3 regions of the Pseudomonas sp. TE3910 genome follow, and region 2 is predicted to be linked to each of the others. Evidence: riboswitches for the same ligand, from Rfam matches in the RefSeq annotation. Region 2 holds a riboswitch; each other region holds the start of a gene.
What was found. A riboswitch is a leader RNA that binds a small molecule or an ion and turns the genes downstream of it on or off. The one in region 2 is predicted to bind cobalamin.
Positions count from the first base shown of each region.

Region 1 (7,248 bases), 760 kb from region 2:
GCTGTTCCAGGCGCGAGGCGAAGCGCCCGAAAGCGACCAGCGGATGGCGACGCTTTGGCTCACCCAGCAGCGCATCCAGCGCCACACCGGCCACGCTCAGCAAAGCCACACTCATCAACGCTCTCCCCAATGGTTTTCATACAGCATGTCATCGAGCGGACGCGCCTTGGTCCAGCCTTCCAGTTCAAGCATTGGCGCAGGATAAAATGCCGCCACCGGCCCCAGGCAGAGCACGGCCAATGGCTTGGCCCCTTCGGGCATCCCCAGCAAATCCGCCAGTGCCTGTGGCTCGAACAACGATACCCAGCCCATCCCCTGCCCTTCGGCCCGCGCCGCCAACCAGAGGTTCTGGATAGCGCAGGAGAGTGACGCCAGGTCCATTTCCGGCAGCGTACGGCGACCGAAAATATGCCCCTCGCGCTTATCCATCAATGCCGCCACCAACACCTCGGCACAGTCGCTGATGCCTTCGACCTTGAGTTTCATGAAGTCGTCGGCACGCTCGCCAAGCGCTTCGGCCGTGCGCACCCGCTCCTGCTCCACGACCACCTGGATACGCTGACGCAAGCTGCGGTCAGTAATACGGATAAAGCGCCAGGGTTGCATCAAGCCAACGCTGGGGGCCTGGTGCGCAGCCTGAAGCAGGCGCGCCAGAAGCTCAGGTGCCACCTTGCCGCCGATGAAGTGACGCATGTCACGGCGCTCGGCAATCACGCGGTACACCGCTGCCCGTTCGTCCGCGCTGAAATCGTGTTCGCTCATGGTGCCAGTAGCGCCGCCGACGCGTGGGGGTTGGAAGGAAAATAGAAATGCACATAGGAGGCGGTCAGCCGCCCACAGCGATAGACCGCTTCGGCTCCACGCCCACCATTGGGGCTCTGCCCGCGAGCAATCGGGGTCAACTCGGTCTGGGTCAACGAATGGTGGTAGGTGTGCCCGCGCAAGGTGCCTTCCGGCAATGCCACCGCTTGCAACGCCAGCGCCGCCAAGCGCTTTTGCATCACGGCCTCACCGGGCAACAGGCCGAGCAACTCGGCACGCTCACCCGCCACATCAGTGAGGGCATCCAGCAGGTAGAGCATGCCACCGCACTCGGCCAACAGCGGCTTGCCCAATTGATGATGGGTACGAATGGCCGTCAGCATGGGTCTGTTGGCCGCCAGGGCCTGATGGTGCAGTTCAGGGTAACCGCCCGGCAAATAGAGGCTGTCGGCCTCCGGTAACTGTTCGTCATGCAGCGGCGAGAAAAAGCTCAGTTGCGCGCCCATGTCGCGGAGCACATCGAGGTTGGCGCCATAGGTAAAGGCAAACGCCTCATCACGGGCCACTGCGATGCGGACACCGGCCAACAAAGGCTCAACCGTGTGCGGTTGGGGGGCTGAAAATGCTACGCTCGGTGGCAACGCCGATTCGCAACTTCCCCCCAGCGCCGCGGCGGCCGCATCAAGGCGAAGGTCGAGGTCGTTCAGTTCACTGGCCTGAACCAGCCCCAGGTGACGGCTTGGCAACTCGATGGCGGTTTCCCGTGACAGGCCGCCATACCAGCGCAGCCCCTCGGTGAGGCTACCCTCCAGCAGTTGTGCGTGGCGCAATGAACCGACGCGGTTGGCCAGTACGCCAGCAAATGGCAGGTCTGGCTGATAGCGTGCCAGGCCCAACGCCAGCGCACCGAAGGTTTGCGCCATGGCTGTACCGTCGATCACCGCCAGCACCGGCACACCAAAGTGCCGAGCCAGATCGGCACTGGATGGCGTACCGTCAAACAGGCCCATGACGCCCTCGATGAGAATCACGTCGGCTTCAGCCGCTGCTTCCCACAGCAAGCGTCGGCTCTGCTCGGCGCCAATCATCCACAGGTCCAACTGGTAGACCGGGGCGCCGCTCGCACGCTCAAGGATCATCGGATCGAGAAAGTCCGGGCCACATTTGAACACCCGCACCTTGCGACCCTGGTTGCGGTGCAGCCGCGCCAGCGCCGCAGTGACCGTGGTCTTGCCCTGACCGGACGCCGGCGCCGCAATCAATACCGCCGGGCAATGCCGGGTTTCACTCATAGTTCGACGCCTTTCTGGGCACGAATACCGGCCTGAAACGCATGCTTGATCATGCCCATCTCAGTGACGGTATCGGCCAGTTCGATCAGCTCCGGCTTGGCACCGCGACCGGTAACGATCACATGCTGCATCGGTGGCCGGGCCTGCAGGTCGGTGAGCACCTGTTCCAGGTCGAGGTAGCCATGTTTGAGTGCGATGTTCAGTTCATCGAGCACCACCAGGCTGATGGTCGGATCCTGTAGCAACTCGCGCGTCACCACCCAGGCGGCTTCAGCCGCGGCAATGTCACGCTGCCGGTCCTGGGTTTCCCAGGTAAACCCCTCGCCCATCACGTGATAACGCACCTGCTCGGGGAAACGCCGGAAGAACAGTTCTTCTCCGGTGCTGTTGCGGCCCTTGATGAACTGCACCACGCCGCACTGCATGCCGTGGCCCATGGCGCGGGCAAGCATGCCGAACGCCGAACTGCTCTTGCCCTTGCCATTGCCGCTCAATACCAGCAGCAAGCCGCACTCGTTCGGGGAATTGGCAATACGCTCGTCGATCACCGCTTTTTTACGCAGCATGCGCGCCAAGTGGCGTTCGTCACGCTCGGTGGATTCAGTCATCGCTAGTCTCCGCAGGCAACTGTCGGCCGGGCACCACAGGCCATCGTCAGCAACGACGACCGGCACGGGCTGGGGTTTGGAAAGGCCACTGGGCGGCGCGACAGATGAATGGACAAAGCACACGAAAAACGCGCAGGGCTGCGGCCAGAGGCCGGCGTACCGCGCATCACCCTCCGTGATGCCGTTGGCTGTAACAGGCCGGTCTCCGGGCTTGTGAGCGGGGTCATGCACACCCTGGCGACGCGCCTTCCCGGGTCGTAGACCCCGTGGCCCTGCGTAACCTTGACTCACCTACCGTTGCGGGGGCAGCGCCGGAATCGCGCTGCAAGCGCCCACCGGCTTCCCTGTTTCACCCTGCCAACCGCCACGGCTGCAGAGCACCTGAAACAAGTCGCGAAGGTTAGAGGGTTGGGCCGGGAGCGTCAATTAAAGCTGTCAGAACACCTGCTGACGCCGTGCCATGCGCGAGGCACGACAGACACGTTCAGCGCTTGCGGCATAAGGTCAGCCCATCCCCCAGCGGCAGCAACGACAAATCCACCCGCAGGTCGTCCTTCAATGCCGCGTTCAGCGCCTGGATTGCACGGGTGTCTTCACTGTCCGGTACGACCTGAAGCACGCGCCCACTCCACAGGGTGTTGTCGAACACCAGCAGGCCACCCGGACGCAGCACGCGCAAGGCTTCCTCCAGGTAACGCGGGTAATTGGCCTTATCGGCATCAATGAAGATCAAGTCGAAGGCTTCTGCATCGAGCGTTGCCAGGGTTTGCAGCGCCGGCCCCAGGCGCAACTCGATACGCTCGGCAACACCGGCCTCTTGCCAGTAGCGCTGTGCCGTGGCGTTGTAATGGCCTGGCAGATCGCAACACAGCAGATGCCCCCCATCCATGGCTTGCGCCATGCACAGGGCGCTGTAGCCAGTGAAGGTACCCACCTCGATGACTCGACGGGCACCGATCAACCGTATCAGCAAGGCGAGCAACTGCCCCTGTTCTGGCGCAACCTGCCAGCGCGCCTCTGGCAACGCCTGGGTTTCAGCACGCAGACGCGCCAACAGCGGCGTCTCACGCAGTGAAACACCTTGCAGGTAGAGATAGAGGGCATCGTCGAGGTAGAGCGTCTGACCGGTCATCGCCCACCTCGATTCAGATCAGGGGTTGCGTGCCAGGTTCGGCTGCGGCGGTTGCAGCACACGCTTGGCGTTCAGGTAAGCCTTTTGCCAATAGCTGTTCGCGAGGTAGTCCAGCCGCACCGTACCACCGGTACGAGGCGCATGGACAAAACGCCCTTCGCCCACATAGATACCGGCATGGCTGACCTCGGAGCCACCATTGGTGGCAAAAAACACCAGATCGCCAGACTGCAGCGCATTACGTTCGATGTTCGGCGCACGAATGCCGATCATCTCGCGGGTAGAACGCGGCAGGGAAATACCTGCGGCATCACGATAAACATAGCCGATCAGGCCGCTGCAATCGAATCCGGAGTCTGGCGTGTTGCCACCCCAACGATACGGCGTACCCACCAGGCCCAAGGCGCGGAACAGTACATCTTCGGCAACCGGGGAGAAATAGACTTGCGGTGCCATGACCGCAGGCTCGACCACTCGCGGGGCCGGAGCCTGGGTTGAGCAGGCGCCCAGCAGGGCTGCCAGGGCAAGTACCGCGAAACGCGCCATCATCGACATAGTCAGAACATCCTGTCTGAAGCCGGCTGGCACTTGGCCAGAAAATAGTGGTAGTGAAGATTAGACGCTTTCTAAAAACAAGCACGGCGACGCACCCTAGGGCTACGTCGCCGTGTCAAACCTGATCGAGGCTCAGTTACGCGAAATGGTGGTCGGACCCGCCATTGCCAGCGCGCGCTTGGCTTCGATGAAGGTTTTGCTCCAGTAGCGATCGCCAAGGCTGTCGATTCGCACACCACCGCTGCGACGGCTGCTGGAGTGAATGAACTGATCGTCACCCAGGTAGATACCGGCGTGGCTGACACGACCGCGACCATTGGTGCTGAAGAACAGCAAATCGCCTGGCTTGAGGTTGTTACGCGCAACCTGTGGCGCCTTGACGTTGATCATCTCGCGGGTAGAGCGAGGCAGCTTCATGCCAGCTTCTTCACGGAACAGATAACCGATGAAACCGCTGCAATCGAAGCCCGAGGCCTCGGAAGTACCGCCGAAACGGTAACGTGTACCGATCAGGGACATACCGCGCTCAAGAATGTTATCGGCCAGCGCAGGCAGCTGGTAAGGCTTGCTGCTGCCGAACTCGCTCAGCTCTTCTTCAGTAGCCAGTTCTTCATCAAACACCGAAGAGGTGCCAGAGGATTTGACCGAACCGTGATGAGCAGCGATGGATTGCTGCTCCTGCTGCTGCGATACAGGGCTATGCGCCGCGCAGCCAAAAAGCAGGGTTACAAGTGCGAGGGGCACGAGGGGTGCGAAGCGATTTAGCATGGGCACGACCGTGTCTAGAGTTCAATGAGGGGGAAACTATGCCCTCTATCGAGTCGATTTGCAAATTCAATCGAAAAAAATGTGACTTTTATGTGCCGAGGCTCTAGATCGCCGCTACCAGCCCAGGGTCTCCTTTAGAAAGGGGATCGTAAGCTTGCGCTGCGCTTGCAGCGACGCCTGATCGAGGCGTTCGAGCAGATCGAACAGCGCACTCATGCTGCGGGTGCCACGAGTAAGAATGAAGTGCCCAACCTCATCGGTCAGGTGCAGGCCACGGCGCGAAGCACGCAGTTGCAGGGCGCGCAGCTTGTCTTCATCGGACAATGCACGCATCTGGAAGATCAGCGCCATGGTCAGGCGCGACTTGAGGTCAGCCAGCTTGATCGGCAGCTCGCGAGGCGAACTGGACGCGGCAATCAACAACCGTCGACCGCTGTCACGCAGGCGGTTGAACAGGTGAAACATCGCCTCTTCCCACTCTGGCTTGCCGGCAATGGCCTGCAAGTCGTCGAGGCAGACCAGTTCGTACTGTTCGAGGTTATCCAGCAGTTCTATGCCACGGTCGAGCAACTGCGCCAGCGGCAGATAGACCGCCGGCTCGCCCATCTGCTCAAAACGCAGGCAGGCCGCTTGCAACAGGTGAGTGCGACCCACGCCCTGCTTGCCCCACAGATAGATAAGGCTTTCGGTCCAGCCGGCGTCGGCTTCGCAGAGTCGCTCGACGTAGCCCAATGCTGCGGCGTTGGCACCCGGATAGTAGTTGATGAAGGTGGCGTCATCACGTAGACGCACACCCAGGGGCAACTGGATCGGTTTCATGCTGGCTGGGCGGCTTGGGAAGCCGCAAAGGGCCTTTCTTGAAAAGTCTGCAAAGTTTATACCCGTGAGGTCACTCGCACAATCGCAGAAGACCATAAGCAAAATCAAAGGCTTGCATTAGATGCCTGGCGCGAGTGCAAGCCTTCTGATATCAGCCTAAAGATCAGGATCGATCTGGCCCGCATAAATATCGGATTCTTTATAAAGGTCATGGACATGCCGCACCAAAACCATGATCACCGCCGCAACAGGCAAGGCCAGCAACACACCGGTAAAGCCGAACAACTCACCGCCGGCAAGTATGGCGAAAATCACCGCCACCGGGTGCAGGCCAATGCGATCGCCGACCAGCATGGGCGTCAACACCATCCCTTCGAGCATCTGGCCAATCATGAACACGGCGACAATGCCGAGCAGCGGATACAACTCGCCGCCAAACTGGAACAGCCCGGCGACTATTGCCGCGCCAATGCCGATGATAAACCCCATGTACGGCACGATGGCGGCCAGCCCGGCCAGCACACCGATCAACAAGCCGAGCTCAAGCCCGACCAGCATCAACCCGGCCGCATAGATCACGCCCAGCGCCAGCATTACCAGCAACTGGCCACGAACGAACGCCCCCAGCACTTCGTGACACTCGCCAGCCAGCACGACCACTTGGGCCTCACGCTGACGCGGCAACAGGCTGCGCAACCGGGCCATCATCAGGTCCCAATCGCGCAGCAGGTAGAAACCCACCACTGGAATCAAGACCAGGTTGGCCAACCAGCCGAGCAACGCCAGGCCCGATGCCGTCGCCTGAGACAACACCACACCGACGATGTCGCTGGTTTGCCCCATATGCGCACTGATCGCGGCCTTGACCTTGTCGAAACGCCAGAAACCGTCCGCCAGCCCCAGGCGCGCCTGCACCCAGGGCAATGCTACGTGTTGCAACCAATCCAGCATCTGCGGTGTCAGCTCATAGAGCCGCACCAGTTGCTTGGCCAGCATGGGAATCAACACCAGCAACAGGGCCAGCAACACCAGTCCGAACAGGCTGAAGACCACTACCACACCCCAGGTGCGTGACAGCCCTGCACGTTCCAGCCGATCAACCAGCGGGTCGGCCAGGTACGCCAGCATGATCCCGACCAGGAATGGCGAGAGAATCGCGTGCAACCAATACACCAGGGCTGCACAGAGCAACGCCATGCCCAACCACACCCAGCGGCGCGTACCCGTCATCAGTAACTCCCTTTACCAGCGAAAACGCAGGCCATTGAACGGCTGAACAGACGCAGCGCTTGTACCGGCAACCGCCGGATCA
Region 1 is NZ_JBWBQN010000001.1:2,178,749-2,185,996, forward strand. Features, by position in the region: gene cbiB (adenosylcobinamide-phosphate synthase CbiB) at 1-115, opposite strand, end outside; gene bluB (5,6-dimethylbenzimidazole synthase) at 115-762, opposite strand; gene ACZ9H3_RS09790 (cobyrinate a,c-diamide synthase) at 759-2,054, opposite strand; gene cobO (cob(I)yrinic acid a,c-diamide adenosyltransferase) at 2,051-2,662, opposite strand; cobalamin riboswitch at 2,842-3,062, opposite strand; gene ACZ9H3_RS09800 (O-methyltransferase) at 3,147-3,794, opposite strand; gene ACZ9H3_RS09805 (C40 family peptidase) at 3,813-4,349, opposite strand; gene ACZ9H3_RS09810 (C40 family peptidase) at 4,482-5,117, opposite strand; gene hda (DnaA regulatory inactivator Hda) at 5,232-5,936, opposite strand; gene ACZ9H3_RS09820 (AI-2E family transporter) at 6,093-7,166, opposite strand; gene ACZ9H3_RS09825 (DUF2066 domain-containing protein) at 7,179-7,248, opposite strand, start outside.
Region 1: linked by a shared signal. The riboswitch ahead of cobO (cob(I)yrinic acid a,c-diamide adenosyltransferase) and the one ahead of ACZ9H3_RS06240 (TonB-dependent receptor) in region 2 are both predicted to bind cobalamin.

Region 2 (7,248 bases):
CATTTCACCGCGATAGCGAATCGGCAACGCCAGGCTCGACTTCAGCGCCAGTGGCGGCAAGGCGCGGCCCGCACTTCTGCTGCAACGCTGGGGATGAGCACGGTAGTCGTTGATCGCCTCCGCCAGTTGCTGTTCCCCGCGCGCATGGGCGGGGCTGGAAAGCAGCGGCAACAGCGGGACGAGGCAGAGCGAAACAACGCGGGAACAGTGGACGGCTTGGCGCATGAGGCAGACAGCTCTGAAGAGGTGACGACAGAAAAGGCAGTAACGCAGCCAAGGCAAGACATGCCAAGGCAGGGCCTAAGACTGGAGCCGCTGCACAAGGTTCATGGGGTGAAGGGTATTTTTTACCGAGGTGGCAAGGTCGCCAGCCGGGTCAGGGTCTTCAGGACGTCGTGCTACAGCGGCCCGAGGGCCGCTGTGAGCAGTAAGGCGGGCAATGATGTCAGGCGCTGAGTCCAGCCAGGCAGCGTTCGAGAATATCCAGGCCTTCCTCGAACACCTCGGGTTCGATGGTCAGCGGCGCCAGCAGGCGCACGATATGCCGGTATTTGCCACTCGGCATGATCAACAGCCCCGCCTCACGAGTGGTTTGCAACAACGTGGCCAGCGCCTGAGGTGCTGGCGAGCCGTCGGCATTTACCAACTCGATGCCGCGCATGGCGCCTGTGCCGGTCAGGCGCCCCAGGTGAGCGGACAAACCGGATGCTTTCCAGCGCTGATAACGCTCGACAATCGCCTTCTCTTGCCGCTCGCCCCAGGTGGCGAGGTTGCTGTCGCTCATTTGCTCCAGGCTGGCCAACGCCGCCGCACAGGCTATTGGGTTGCCTGAATAGGTACCGCCCAATGCGCCGCGCTGCAGCGTGTCCATCAATTGCCGACGGCCCACCACCGCGCCCAGCGGAACCCCGCCAGCAATACTCTTGCCCAGCAGCAGCAGGTCCGGCTCAATACCCAGGCGACCGAAGCCGAAACGCTGCCCGGTGCGCCCGAAGCCAGACTGAATTTCATCGACAATCAGCAGAATCCCGCGCTCATCGCAGAACTGACGCAGGTGCCGGGCAAACGCTGGCTCCAGCGCCAGGAAACCACCCTCGCCCTGAATCGACTCCACGATAAAACAGGCCACCTCGTTGACGTCGATTTCGACACTGAACAGGCGCTCCATGGCCTTCAGCGCCTGATCGACACTGACGTCGTTGTCCGGGCTGGGGTATGGCAAGTGATACACCGGCCCCGGCAACACACCAATGCCTTGTTTGTACGGGGCGACCTTGCCATTGAGGTTCAGGGTGGCCAGGGTGCGGCCATGAAAACCGCCGTCGAACGCCACCACCGCAGTGCGCCGGGTAACGCCCCGGGCAATTTTCAGGGCATTTTCGGCCGCTTCGGCACCACTGTTGGTGAGCATGCCACTGGCCGGGTAGCTCAGGCCGATGAACGCCACAAGCCGCTCCATCAACTGAAGGTAAGGCGTGTGCGGCACAGCGTTGAACGCCGAGTGGGTCAAGCGTGCTGCTTGCGCCTGAATCGCCGCCACCACCGCCGGGTTGCAATGGCCCAGGTTGAGCACGCCGATACCGCCGACAAAGTCGATGTAACGCTTGCCATCGACATCCCAGACCTCGGCATTGCGGCCATGATCGAGTTCGATCGGGTGAACTATTGCGATGGAATTGCTGATGGTTTGCGCAGGCATGACAAGCGCCGCTCCCGTGGCTTGAGGGTCGTGTATGGCGGCTATCTAAGCGAGTGACGGTGGCCTGGCACAAGCGAATAAAAATTCTACTGTCATTCCTAAAAGTATCGAATCTGGCGTCACCGGCCACAAATCACTTAGCAAGAAGGTTTTCCTTAAGACCTCGCACGGTCGTCCCAGGCACACATTGAATTCCCCCAAGGAATGATGTTCTGAGTATTGCTCGTTTGTTGAAGCCCCGTTCGTCGACCAATACTGATCTGGATCAATTACCAGGAGCAGGACGCAGTACCGACACGGAAGGTTTCCTTACTAACGATTGTTCAGCGCCGGCTCACCCCGAACGGACCTGTGAGCCAGGGGGCTGCTGAACCGAGGGTTGATGCATGAGTTCAAACAATAACAACCGCGGGCAACGCTCGCTCAAGCATGGCCTGACCACACGCCAGGTCTCGATGATCTCCATCGCAGGCATTATCGGTGCGGGTCTATTCATCGGCTCCTCCAACGCCATCGCCACCGCAGGCCCGGCCATCCTGATCTCCTACGCACTGACCGGTTTGCTGGTGCTGTTGGTCATGCGCATGCTCGGCGAAATGGCCGTTGCAAACCCGAACAGCGGTTCGTTTTCCACCTACGCCGGCGAGGCCATCGGCCCTTGGGCCGGTTTCACCATCGGTTGGCTGTACTGGTGGTTCTGGGTGTTGATCATCCCGGTAGAAGCCATCGCCGGTGCCGACATCCTGCATGCCTGGTACCCCGCCATCCCGTCCTGGGCCTTCACCTTCCTGATCATGGTCACCCTGTCGGCCACCAACCTGATCAGCGTGCGCAATTTCGGCACCTTCGAGTACTGGTTCGCCCTGATCAAGATCATCGCCATCCTGGCCTTCATCGGCGTGTGCAGCGCGGCCGTACTGGGCTACTGGCCGCTGGCTGAAGTCTCGGGGGTCGGCCAACTGCTGAGCAATGGCGGCTTCATGCCGAATGGCTTTGGTGCGGTGCTGGGCGGCATTCTGGTGACCATCTTCTCGTTCTTCGGCGCCGAAATCGTCACCATCGCCGCCGACGAAACCGAGAACCCCAAAGAGAAGATCCGCCGCGCCACCAACCTGGTGATCTACCGTATTGCGATCTTCTACATCTTCTCGATTTTCTTCATCGTCTCGCTGGTTGCCTGGAACGATCCACGGCTGCTGCAAGTCGGCTCGTTCCAGCGCGCACTGGAAGTGCTCAATGTGCCAGGCGCGAAACTGATCGTTGACCTGGTGGTGTTCGTCGCCGTGACCAGTTGCATGAACTCGGGCCTGTACACCGCATCACGCATGCTTTACTCGCTGGGCGCACGCGGCGAAGCACCGACTGCAACACGCTATATTTCGCGCAGCGGCGTGCCGACCGTGGCCGTGCTGATGTCCACCCTGGCAGGCTTCGTCGGCTGCCTGATCAACTACCTGTTGCCGGGCAAGGTCTTTGGCTTCCTGCTCTCGACCACCGGCGCCATCGCCCTGCTGGTGTACCTGGTGATCGCGGTGTCACAACTGCGCATGCGTAAGCAGCTGGAGCAGAAAGGCCAGACCCCGGTGTTTCGGATGTGGCTGTTCCCATGGCTGACCTGGTTCGTCATCGCCTTGATCTGCAGCGTGCTCGGCTACATGTTGTTCAGCGCCGCATATCGCTATGAAACCCTGATGACCGCAGCGGTTGCCGGCATCGTCCTGATGATCAGCCTGGTGCGCAAATCGAGCACGACAACACCCGCCGCTGCTGCCGCGCAACGCGGCTAAGTGATTGACTGAGCTGGCGTTCGATGTTCAGATGCGCGCCAGTTTCAGGTGTCCTGCGCCGCCGTGCGCAGGGTGAAACGGGAAGCCGGTGCGTCTCTTTGACCAGTCCGGCGCTGCCCCCGCAACGGTAAGCGAGCGAGGCCTTCGACAGACCACTGTGCCACGGCATGGGAAGGTGAAGGCCTCATGACCCTCGCAAGCCCGGAGACCGGCCTGAAGCCTTGTTTGGCAACCCCGCGGTGGGCGGGCGCAGGCCGGTTGGCGGGCGCCTGCGTGCTCGTCATGCCTCTATGCGTTATTCCCCCGGGATTCATTCATTCCTGTTTCAGCCTGGAACGACATGTCCCGCAATTACCTGTTTCACACACTTGTGTCCTCTGCTTGCCTCTCGCTTTCACTGCCGACACTGGCCACCGATGATACCGAGCGCATCCTCGCCCTGCCCTCGACAGCCATCACGGGCGATCATGATAGCGAACACGAAGCCATCACTCTGGCAACACCACTGCCGACCGGCTCCCGACTGAACCTCAGTGCGCTGGAGACGCCTGCCAGCACCAGCAGCCTCGATGCCGAGGCCATCGACGGGCGCAACAACCGCAGTGTGCAGGACGCGGTCAGTCGCTCGCCGGGCATCACCTCTGTGGGCACCCCGGGCAACGGCAACACAGCCCTTTCTGCCCGAGGCTTCAGCGGTCACAGCTCGGTGATGACCCTGTTCGACGGCTCGCGCTTGTACACCGGTGCAGGCACCCAGAGCTTCCCGGTAGACCCGTGGATGGTCGAGCGCATCGATATCATTCGTGGCCCGGCCTCGGTGCTGTATGGCGAAGGGGCAACCGGGGCCGTGATCAACGTGATCCCGAAGAAGCCCTTCATCGGCGAGATCCGTAACCATCTGCGCCTGGGCTATGGCTCGTATGACCGCCAGCAATTGGGCCTGGACAGCGGTGGTTCGTTAAACGAGCGGCTGAGCTACCGGCTCACCCTCAACCGTGAGCAGAGCAACGGCTGGATTGATCGCGGCGACTCGGAAAACCTCGCCGGCAGTGCCGCGCTGCGTTGGGATGCCAGTGATGACCTGAGCTTCACCCTGGCCCATGAGCGTGGCGACAGTGAGCCGATGAACGACTTCGGTACTCCGCTGATCGACGGCCACTACCGCGACAGCCTGCGCAAAAAGAACTACAACCTCCATGACGCGGTACAGCGTTACCACGATGAATGGACGCGACTGAACAGCGACTGGTCGATCAACGAGAGCCTGACGGCCAGCAACCAGCTCTATTACATCAAGAGCCGCCGGCACTGGCGCAATGCCGAGGACTACAGCTGGGACAGCAGCCGCGACCAACTGCTGCGCCAGAGCTACCTGCACATCAAGCATGACCAGGAGCAAATCGGCGACCGCCAGAGCTTCTCTCTCGACCATACGTTGTTCGGCCTGACGAGCAAGACCGTGGTCGGTGCCGAATACAACCGGATTCGTTTCGACGTCGACAGCAATTCGCCGTACACCGACAACGGCGGCGACTACATCGACCCGTGGCAGCCGGCCCCGGGATACTTCAGCAGCCAGGACCCCACCCGCCCACAAACTCACAGCACCACCCAGACCTTTGCCCTGTTCGCGGAAAACCGCACGCAATTGTCAGAGCGCTGGTCGTTGGTCACCGGAATTCGCCGCGACCAGAACCATATCGACCGAGACAACCGGGTCGACGGCACGCGCAGCGACCGCAGCCTCGACGGCGGCAACTGGCGTGCCGGGCTGGTGTATGCAGTCACCGATCAGCTGTCGCTGTACGGCCAGTACTCCACCAGTGAAGACGGGGTTGGCGACCTGATCAGCCTCAGCCCGGCTGCACAGCAGATGGACCTGACCGAGTCGAAGCAAACCGAACTCGGCCTCAAGCAGCAGTTCTGGAACGGCCGTGGCGAGTGGACGCTGGCGGCTTATCAGATCGTGAAAAAGAAGCTGCCGGTGGTCACCGACAGCCACACGCGACTCACCCAGCAAGTCGGCCAGCAGTCTTCCGAAGGCCTGGAGGCGACCCTGGAGCTGGCCCTTGCGCAGCAGTGGCACGTCTCGGCAAACGCCTCGCTGGTGCGTGCCGCGTATGATGACTTCGACGAGGTGGTGGCCGGTAATATCGTGTCCCGCTCGGGCAACCGCCCGATCGGTGTACCACGGCGCACCGCCAACCTCTGGCTCAGCAAGGCCTTGCGCAACAACCTCGATGCCGGGCTGGGCTTGCGTTACGTTGATGCGCGCTATGCCGATACCGCCAACACCGCAACGGTACCGGGCTACACCGTGATCGATGGGAATCTCGGCTGGCAACTGCTGCCGGAGGTGCGTTTGGGCCTGCAACTGAATAACCTGCTCGACCGCCGCTATGCCGTCACGGCCCATAGCGCTGAGCAATGGCTGATGGGGGCGCCGCGCTCGTACTTCGCCACCCTCGATTACCGTTTCTAAGGCACAAGGAACCGCCGCTCATGACCGCATTGAATATCCAACAACTGCGCTGGACGCCGGCAGCACTCGAGCGTCGCCAGCACTGGTTGCTGCACGGTATCGACCTGCACGTGGCGGCCGGTGAGTTCGTCGGTCTGATCGGCCCCAATGGTAGTGGCAAGACCAGCCTGTTGCGCTGCGCCTACCGCTTCAACCCGCCCTTGGCCGGGCACGTCAGCCTGGACGGCACTGACCTCTGGCAACAGCGCCCGCGCTGGAGCGCACAACGCATTGCCGTCGTGCTGCAGGAGTTTCCCCAGGCGTTCGGCCTTACCGTGGCTGACGTCGTGGCCATGGGCCGCACGCCCCACCAGGGGATGTTTGCCGGCGACAACCAGGCAGACCGCCAGCTGATCGCACAGACCCTCGGCGCGGTTGGCCTGGGCAACCTTGATCAACACGATTTCGCCACCCTTTCCGGTGGCGAAAAACAGCGCGTGCTGCTGGCCCGTGCACTGGTGCAGCAACCGCAACTGCTGATACTCGACGAGCCGACCAACCACCTCGACCCACGCTACCAACTGGAACTGCTGGGCCACTTGCGCCGCCTGGGCTTGAGCACCCTGGCCAGTTTCCACGACCTGAACCTGGCTGCGGCATTCTGCGACCGCCTTTACGTCATCGACAACGGCTGCATTGTCGCCAGCGGCACACCGGCCGAGGTGTTGACGGCCGAACGCCTGCACCAGGTATTCGGTGTGCATGCACTGGTCGACACCCATCCACTGGCCGGCTACCCGCGCATTACCTGGATCACCGAACCATGAAACGAGCGCTTCCCTACCTCGCCTGGCTTGCGCTGCTGCCGGCCCTCTCGGCCCAGGCCAGCCATTACCCGCTGAGTGTGCAGAGCTGCAACCGCCAGGTCACGTTCGAGCAGGCGCCGCAGCACGTGGTCAGCCATGACATCAACCTGACCGGGATGTTACTTGCCCTCGGCCTGCGCGAACGCATGGTCGGCTACACCGGCGTCAGCGGCTGGAAAACCCTCGACCCGAGGCTCAGCACGGCCCTCGAGGGCGTACCGGAACTCGCCAGCCACTACGCCAGCGAAGAGAACCTGCTGGACGCGGGTGCCGACTTCTTTTTCGCCGGTTGGGGCTATGGCATGCGGATTGGCGGCCCGCTCACCCCGGCCAGCCTTGAACCGCTGGGGATCAAGGTCTATGAACTGAGCGAGTCCTGCTCGCGGATCATGCCGCAACGCGAGGCCAGCCTTGACGACCTGTACCGTGACCTGG
Region 2 is NZ_JBWBQN010000001.1:1,416,084-1,423,331, forward strand. Features, by position in the region: gene ACZ9H3_RS06225 (CAP domain-containing protein) at 1-225, opposite strand, end outside; gene ACZ9H3_RS06230 (2-aminoadipate transaminase) at 446-1,699, opposite strand; gene ACZ9H3_RS06235 (amino acid permease) at 2,086-3,486, shown strand; cobalamin riboswitch at 3,517-3,717, shown strand; partial or broken gene ACZ9H3_RS06240 (TonB-dependent receptor) at 3,777-5,968, shown strand; gene ACZ9H3_RS06245 (ABC transporter ATP-binding protein) at 5,989-6,774, shown strand; gene ACZ9H3_RS06250 (ABC transporter substrate-binding protein) at 6,771-7,248, shown strand, end outside.

Region 3 (7,248 bases), 540 kb from region 2:
ACCATTTCGACCAGCGAATTGACCTGTAGCTTCTCCATGATTCGGGTTTTGTAGGTACTGATGGTCTTTGGGCTGAGCTGAATGTCGTCAGCGATGTCTTTGTTGGAGCGGCCTTTGGCGAGCAAGCGCAGCACGACCATTTCTTGAGCGGACAACTCTTCCAGGCGCTGCTTCTCAGTGGTCATCGGGCCGCGCAAGGACATGTCAGGGAAGTAAGAGTAACCGGACACAACCGCTTTCAAGGCCGCCATCAGGGAGTCGGCCGTCTCTTCCTTTTGAACAAAGGCGGAAGCACCTGCATCCAGGCACCTTCGGGCATACAGCTCTGCTGCCTGTCCGGTGTACACCACAATGCGCGGCGGCTGATCCGCTTTCAGCAGACGCTGGATCACACTCAGGCCATCACGGCGTGGCAGCCCAAGGTCAAGAATGACCACGTCGGGTTTGAGCTTTTCAACCAACTGAATAGATTCTGCGCCGTCGCCGCACTCGCCCAGGACCTGGTGCCGCTGCTGTTCCAGCAGCATCTTCAAGCCAATACGAATAGTGGGGTGATCGTCGACGATTAAGACCTTCGCCATGCGCAACTCCTTGTCGTGAATGTGGGCCTTTTCTTGATTCTCTCAGGAAGGCGCGCCAGGCCGTTGTCGGCAAGCAGCGTACGATACGCAGAATAATAGCCAATGAGTATGGAGAGTATAGGAGCGTAGAAAAATATAGGTTGTTTAAGTGAAAAATCCTACGGCCAAAGTAAAGCAAGCCTAACTACGATTGGAAAAACCGAAATCGCGGCCTCATATGAAGACGCGTTTCGGTGTCCTGCAGTTGAGAGGCTACTTGCTCGAGCGGGTTGGACAGCCGTTTTCCTTGACGATGCGTTGTTTCGAAGCTGGGTTGCGCACTAATGCTGCACCAACTCGTGGCGGACGGGCCGTTAGTTGACCGCCACAGTTTGGGCAGAGGCCCTTCAATTCATTGTTGTTGCAGTCTCGACAATAAGTGCATTCGAAGGAGCAGATAAACGCATCCTGGCTGTCGCCAGGCAGATCGGTACCACAGCATTCACAGTTGGGACGCAGTTCAAGCATGGTCGACTCCTTCATACTTAGTGAGTGCGCTGTCGCACACAGGCCGTCTAAGGCCGGTAGAGGTGTGCGTGGCCGGCACGGTACAGCGCCGATTCGGCAAAGGCATCTGCTGCCAGTACCCGTCCTACCAGAATCAATGCAGTACGCCGGAAGCCTTTAGCCTGGACTTGCGTCAGGATATCGTCCAGCGTGCCTTTGACCCAGTCCTGGTCCGGCCAGGTCGCACGGTGCACGACCGCGATTGGGCAGTCCCCGCCATAGTGGGGGCGCAATTCTTCGACAATCTTTGCCAGGTGCTGCACCCCCAAGTGTATGGCAAGCGTGGCCTTGTGTGCGGCCAGGCTGGCCAGTTCCTCGCCAGCGGGCATAGGCGATTTGTCGGCATAGCGCGTGAGGATGACGCTCTGCGAAACCTCTGGCAGGGTCAGCTCGCAACCGAGCAAGGCGGCACTGGCGGCAGCAGCGGTGACACCGGGAATGATCTCGAAGGGAATCGCCAGTTCGCGCAAATGGCGAATCTGCTCACCAATGGCCCCATACAGGCTCGGGTCGCCACTGTGTACCCGGGCTACATCCTGGCCTTTGGCATGGGCTTCACGCATTGCCTCGACAATTTGCGCCAGATGAAGCTCAGCGCTGTTGATCACGGTTTCGGCACTGTGCCCTTCGAGCACGGCAGCGGGCACCAGAGAGCCAGCATAGATAATGACCGGGCAGCGATGAATCAGGCGCTGGCCCTTGACGGTAATCAGCTCCGGGTCGCCGGGGCCGGCACCGATGAAATAGACGGTCATGGGGTGAATCCTGAAGGTAAGGTCGATGCGAGGCGCAGATTATCCGTCAAAGGACGCGCCGCAGGCCAATGCCAGGGTGGCATTAAGGCTGGCATGGCGTGGAACAAGGAGCTGTGCAGGCATTGAGCCGTAGTGCTCGGCCAATGCAAGTGCAGCACTTTCAGCGACGCCGTAACAGCCGCTGTGGGCGAAGGCGGGGAGCGAACGGTGGGTCAGGCGTGATTCAAAGGTGGCTAACTGGGCAGCGCTGAAAAACAGCAGTGGAATGCCGAGTTGAGCGGCGAGGGCATGCAGGCCGGCCTCCTCGCTTTTCAGTTCGATACTGGCAAGGCCAAGCAGGTTATCGTGGCTGAGGCCATGGGCCTGCAGGGTTTGATCCAGTAGATCGCTCAAGGCTGCCACCGAACAGCCTCGGCGACAGCCCAACCCGGCGAATACTCGCAACGGATTGGGCCGTTCAGGCATTACGCCTGGCTCTGGCGACGGTAGAGCCAACTGCTGATCAAGCCCAATGCCAGCCAGAAGGCAGCGTTGGTCAGCAGTGAGGCGAGTTTGAATTCGGCCTCCAGTGCTTCCGGAGCCAAGGCCTCATGCGCGTCTGGCTGTGGTGCACCGATTACATGAGGGATGACCAGCAGTACGGCGCCCAGTAACTTGAGCAAACCGTTGTTGGCGAATGCAATAAGCCCTAAGCCAATGGCGGTGGCCGCTGCAGTACCGATCCACCAGAATTGGCGTTGCGCCAGATCGGCCGCGGCCGTTCCTGGCAACTCCGCTGGCAAGCCCAGCGTGGGCGCCAGGCAGAACACCGCAAAGCCTGCCAGGCCCCACAGTACGCCTGCGACCCAACCTCCAGGCGCACGCAAGGTATACAGCCCCGCCAGTACCAGGGCAAAACCGAAGGCCACTACCAGGTTGCTACCGGTCGTGGACAGCAGCCGTTGCCAGCCGTCTTCGGGGGCCCAGGCTTGCGCATCGTGATGATGTTCGGCGGTACCCGCATCATGGCTGTGGGTTTCGACTGCAGGCGCTGCACTCTCGTAGGCTTCCGCCTTGATAATCAGCGGGGTGACCCACAGGCTTTGCAGCAAGGTCAGCAGCAGGGCTGCGAGCAGGCCGGTGAAGCCGGCCGTGCGGGCAATGTGCTTGATCATGGCGCTGTCCCTTAGTGGCAAGGAAACGCGGCGCTGTGACGGGTGTCATGGGCAGCGTTGTGAACCGCCTCGATGTGCGAAAAACCCGCGAAGTAAACCAGGCACAAGCCCAGCAGCGATGCGCCGATAGCGACGACCAGGCGCTGGCTGCGAGTGGTACTGATGGCGGCGGAGTGGCTGTGGGCGGTTGTGACGGGCATGGTGCTTTCCTCTGAGGGGTTATCAGCAGCAGGCATGCGCAAGAAACCCATGGGCGGACTCACCCAGAGGTTGCAACAGCGCCCGCCCACCGCGGGTTTGTCAATTCTGTACTGGGCCGGTCTCCGGGCTTGCGAGGGCTGACACTGTGCTCAGCCTGGAGCGTCACCTTCCCATGCCGCGTTGCTGGCACAGTGGTCTAGACGCTTTCCTCGCTTACCGTTGCGGGGGCAGCACCGGAATTGTCGCGCGTAACTCAGGCCGCGACGCACCGGTTTCCCGTTTCACCTCGTTAAAGGCACCCAAACGAAGGCGGTAGCAAATCACGGGCGCAGGTGCGCGTCAATCACAACGACGGTTGACCGACCCTGAACGACTGCGTAGCCTTGCCGTTTCGAGGTTCTCCGGTCAGCCCGGAGCTAAGACGGGAACGCGGTTTAAGCCGCGGCTGCCCCCGCAACTGTAAGCGTTGCAAAGCCTGGCATTGCCACTGCGTAGTTTTGCGGGAAGGCGCCGGTGCCGCTGGTATGTTCGCCAGCACGACGCAAGCCAGGAGACCTGCCTCGGACAGTTTCCGACATTCAACCGGGCGGGGTGATCCGGTAGCGAACGCGCACGGGCACATGACCCCCGTGGTTTTCGTCGTGCCCGCCCGCCATTGCTGCCAAGGGCAACGACATGAAAACACTGGCAAAACTCCCCGTTACCATCGTCACCGGCTTTCTCGGCTCGGGCAAAACCACGCTGTTGCGGCATATGCTCGACAATGCGCAGGGGCGCCGTATTGCAGTCATCGTCAATGAGTTTGGCGAGCTGGGCATCGACGGTGAAATCCTCAAGCAATGCAGCATCGGCTGTACGGAAGAAGAGGCCAGCGGTCGGGTGTACGAGCTTGCCAACGGCTGCTTGTGCTGCACCGTGCAGGAAGAGTTCTTCCCGGTCATGCGCGAGCTGGTGGCACGTCGTGGCGACCTGGACCATATCCTCATCGAAACCAGTGGCCTGGCCCTGCCAAAGCCTCTGGTACAAGCCTTCCAGTGGCCGGAAATCCGTAACGCCTGCACGGTCGATGCGGTCATTACCGTGGTCGACAGCCCGGCCGTGGCTGCCGGTACGTTTGCGGCGTATCCGGACCAGGTGGATGCCCAGCGTAAACTCGACCCGAACCTGGACCACGAGTCCCCGCTGCATGAACTGTTTGCCGACCAACTGGCCAGTGCCGATCTGGTGGTACTGAACAAGGCCGACCTGATCGAGGCGCATGCCTTGGCAGCGGTACGCGCCGAAGTGGCCGAAGAGCTGCCACCCGCGGTCAAAGTTGTCGAGGCCAGCAGTGGCCGTCTACCGCTTGAAGTCTTGCTCGGATTGGCAGCGGAATCGGAAGCGCACATTGACGGTCGTCGCACTCACCATGACAGCCATCACGATGGCGAAGACCATGATGATCATGACCACGACGCTTTCGACTCCATTTCGATTGAACTGCCCGAATCCGACGAGAGCTTGCTGCTTGATGCCTTGACCCAACTGGTCGTACGTCACGGCATCCTCCGCGCCAAAGGCTTTGCAGCCATTCCGGGCAAGCCGATGCGCCTGCTGATCCAGGGTGTCGGTACGCGTTTCGACAAGCACTTCGATCGTGCCTGGCGCGCAGACGAGCCGCGCAGTACCCGTCTGGTACTGATCGGCCAGGCGCTGGATGGCGCGACACTGGAAGCTGAACTGCGTACAGCGCTGGGCGCCTGACCCATGCACCTGCTGCGGACCCAGCCCGGCGGCTTTGTGCCGGATGACAGTATTGCCGACTTGGGCCAGACACCCGCCGAGCTGGTTATTCTCTGCAGCGGTGATTCGCACCTGGCACTGCTGGCCGAAACAGCCCGGCAACTGCCGGAGGATTATCCCAGCCTGCGTCTGGCCAACCCGATGCAGGTGCAGAACCATGCGTCGGTAGACCTGTATGTTGATCAGGTGCTGCGCCATGCCAAGGTCATTTTGCTGTCGCTGCACGGTGGCATTGGGTATTGGCGTTATGGCGTCGAGCAGTTGGTGGCATTGGCTGCCCAAGGCGTGCAGTTGATCCTGGTGCCGGGTGATGACCGTCCGGATCCGGAGTTGAGCAGCCTTGGCAACGTGCCGGCGGCAGACGCGGAGCGGCTCTGGCACTTTCTGCGGCAGGGCGGCAAGGCCAACGCGCTGAACCTCTTCAAATGCATGGCCAATCAATGGCTCGGACGTGACTACACCTGGGATGTGCCCCAGCAACTGCCGCGCACGCTGGTGTATCACCCGCAGCGCGAGGCGGCGGTACTGGACGACTGGTTCGCTGACTGGGTAGCCAGTCAGCCTGTGGTTCCTGTCCTGTTCTACCGCTCGCATCTGCAAGCGGCCAATACAGCCTTCATCGATGTGTTCTGCGAGCGCATCCGCGCCGCAGGGCTCAACCCGCTGCCCATCGCGGTGGCGAGCCTCAAGGAAGCCGAGTGCCTGGCCCAAGTGGAAGCCTGGCTGGATCAGGTCGAGGCCGCGCTGGTCATCAATACAACCGGGTTTGCCCAGTCCAGCCCGCAGAAGCCTCACCTTCGGCCATTTCGCCGCAATATTCCGGTGCTTCAGGCCATTTGCGCCCAAGACAACGAACCCGGTTGGCAGGCCAGCGAGCAGGGCTTGGGCGCACGTGATCTGGCGATGCACATTGCCTTGCCGGAGCTCGATGGGCGCATCATCACCCGCCCGATCAGTTTCAAGGACCTGGCGTGGCGCAGTGAGCGCAGCCAGTCGGATGTTGTCTGTTACCGTGCACAGCCGGAGCGTATGGACTTCGTTGCAGAGCTCGCACGCCGCTGGTGTGAACTGGCGCAACTGCCCAATGCCCAGAAGCGTGTGGCCCTGGTGCTTGCCAACTACCCGACCCGTGACGGGCGAATTGGCAACGGGGTAGGGTTGGACACCCCGGCTGCAGCGCTGAACATTCTACGGGCACTTCAGGGGCAGGGGTATCCGGTTGGCGCCTTGCCGGACACCGGCACGGCATTGATCCAGGCCCTGCTCGGCGGTGTCAGTAACGATCTGGAAAGCCTCGATCAGCGCCCTTGTGCACAAAGCATGGCGCAGGAGGACTACCTCGCCGCATTCGCCGCGTTACCGGCGGCCAACCAGGCTGCCGTGCGGGAGCGCTGGGGTGAACCTGAGCAGGACCCGATGTTCCGCAGTGGGCGGATGATGATCGCCGGCCTGCGTTTTGGCCTGACCTTCGTCGGCATTCAGCCTGCGCGTGGTTACCAGCTGGACGCCAGTGCGGTTTACCACGACCCCGATCTGGTGCCGCCTCATGGTTATCTGGCCTTCTACTTCTGGTTGCGTCATGGCTTTGCCGCCGATGCACTGATTCATGTCGGCAAGCACGGCAATCTGGAGTGGTTGCCAGGCAAGGGTGTCGGTCTTTCAGCGCAGTGCTGGCCTGATGCACTGCTGGGCCCGTTGCCAAACATCTATCCGTTCATCGTCAATGACCCGGGTGAAGGCGCCCAGGCCAAGCGCCGGACTCAGGCGGTGATCATCGATCACCTGATGCCGCCCTTGACCCGTGCCGAAACCTACGGCCCGTTGCGCGACCTGGAATTGCTCGCTGACGAGTATTACGAAGCTCAACTGCTCGACCCACGCCGAGCCACTGAGTTGCAGCGCGATATCCTCGCGCTGGTCCGTGACAACCATATCGATCGCGAACTGCAGTTGGAAAACAGCCTGGATGACGCCGCCGTCTGGTTGCCAAGGCTGGACACCTACCTGTGCGACCTCAAGGAGTCGCAGATTCGTGACGGCCTGCATGTGTTCGGAGAATCGCCCCAGGGCCGCCTGCGCCTGGACACCTTGCAGGCATTGCTGCGGGTAGAGCGGGGCGATGGCCGTGGTCAGCATGCCAGCTTGCCAAGGGCACTGGCCAAGGCATTTGCCCTGGGCGTCGATCCGCTGGATTGCGATTTGGGGGCTGCCTGGCAAGGCCCGTGTCCG
Region 3 is NZ_JBWBQN010000001.1:875,800-883,047, forward strand. Features, by position in the region: gene ACZ9H3_RS03950 (response regulator transcription factor) at 1-581, opposite strand, end outside; gene ACZ9H3_RS03955 (DUF1272 domain-containing protein) at 834-1,088, opposite strand; gene cobM (precorrin-4 C(11)-methyltransferase) at 1,136-1,882, opposite strand; gene ACZ9H3_RS03965 (cobalamin biosynthesis protein) at 1,922-2,347, opposite strand; gene ACZ9H3_RS03970 (CbtA family protein) at 2,347-3,036, opposite strand; gene ACZ9H3_RS03975 (CbtB domain-containing protein) at 3,048-3,236, opposite strand; cobalamin riboswitch at 3,334-3,555, opposite strand; cobalamin riboswitch at 3,615-3,814, shown strand; gene cobW (cobalamin biosynthesis protein CobW) at 3,913-4,980, shown strand; gene cobN (cobaltochelatase subunit CobN) at 4,984-7,248, shown strand, end outside.
Region 3: linked by a shared signal. The riboswitch ahead of ACZ9H3_RS03975 (CbtB domain-containing protein) and the one ahead of ACZ9H3_RS06240 (TonB-dependent receptor) in region 2 are both predicted to bind cobalamin.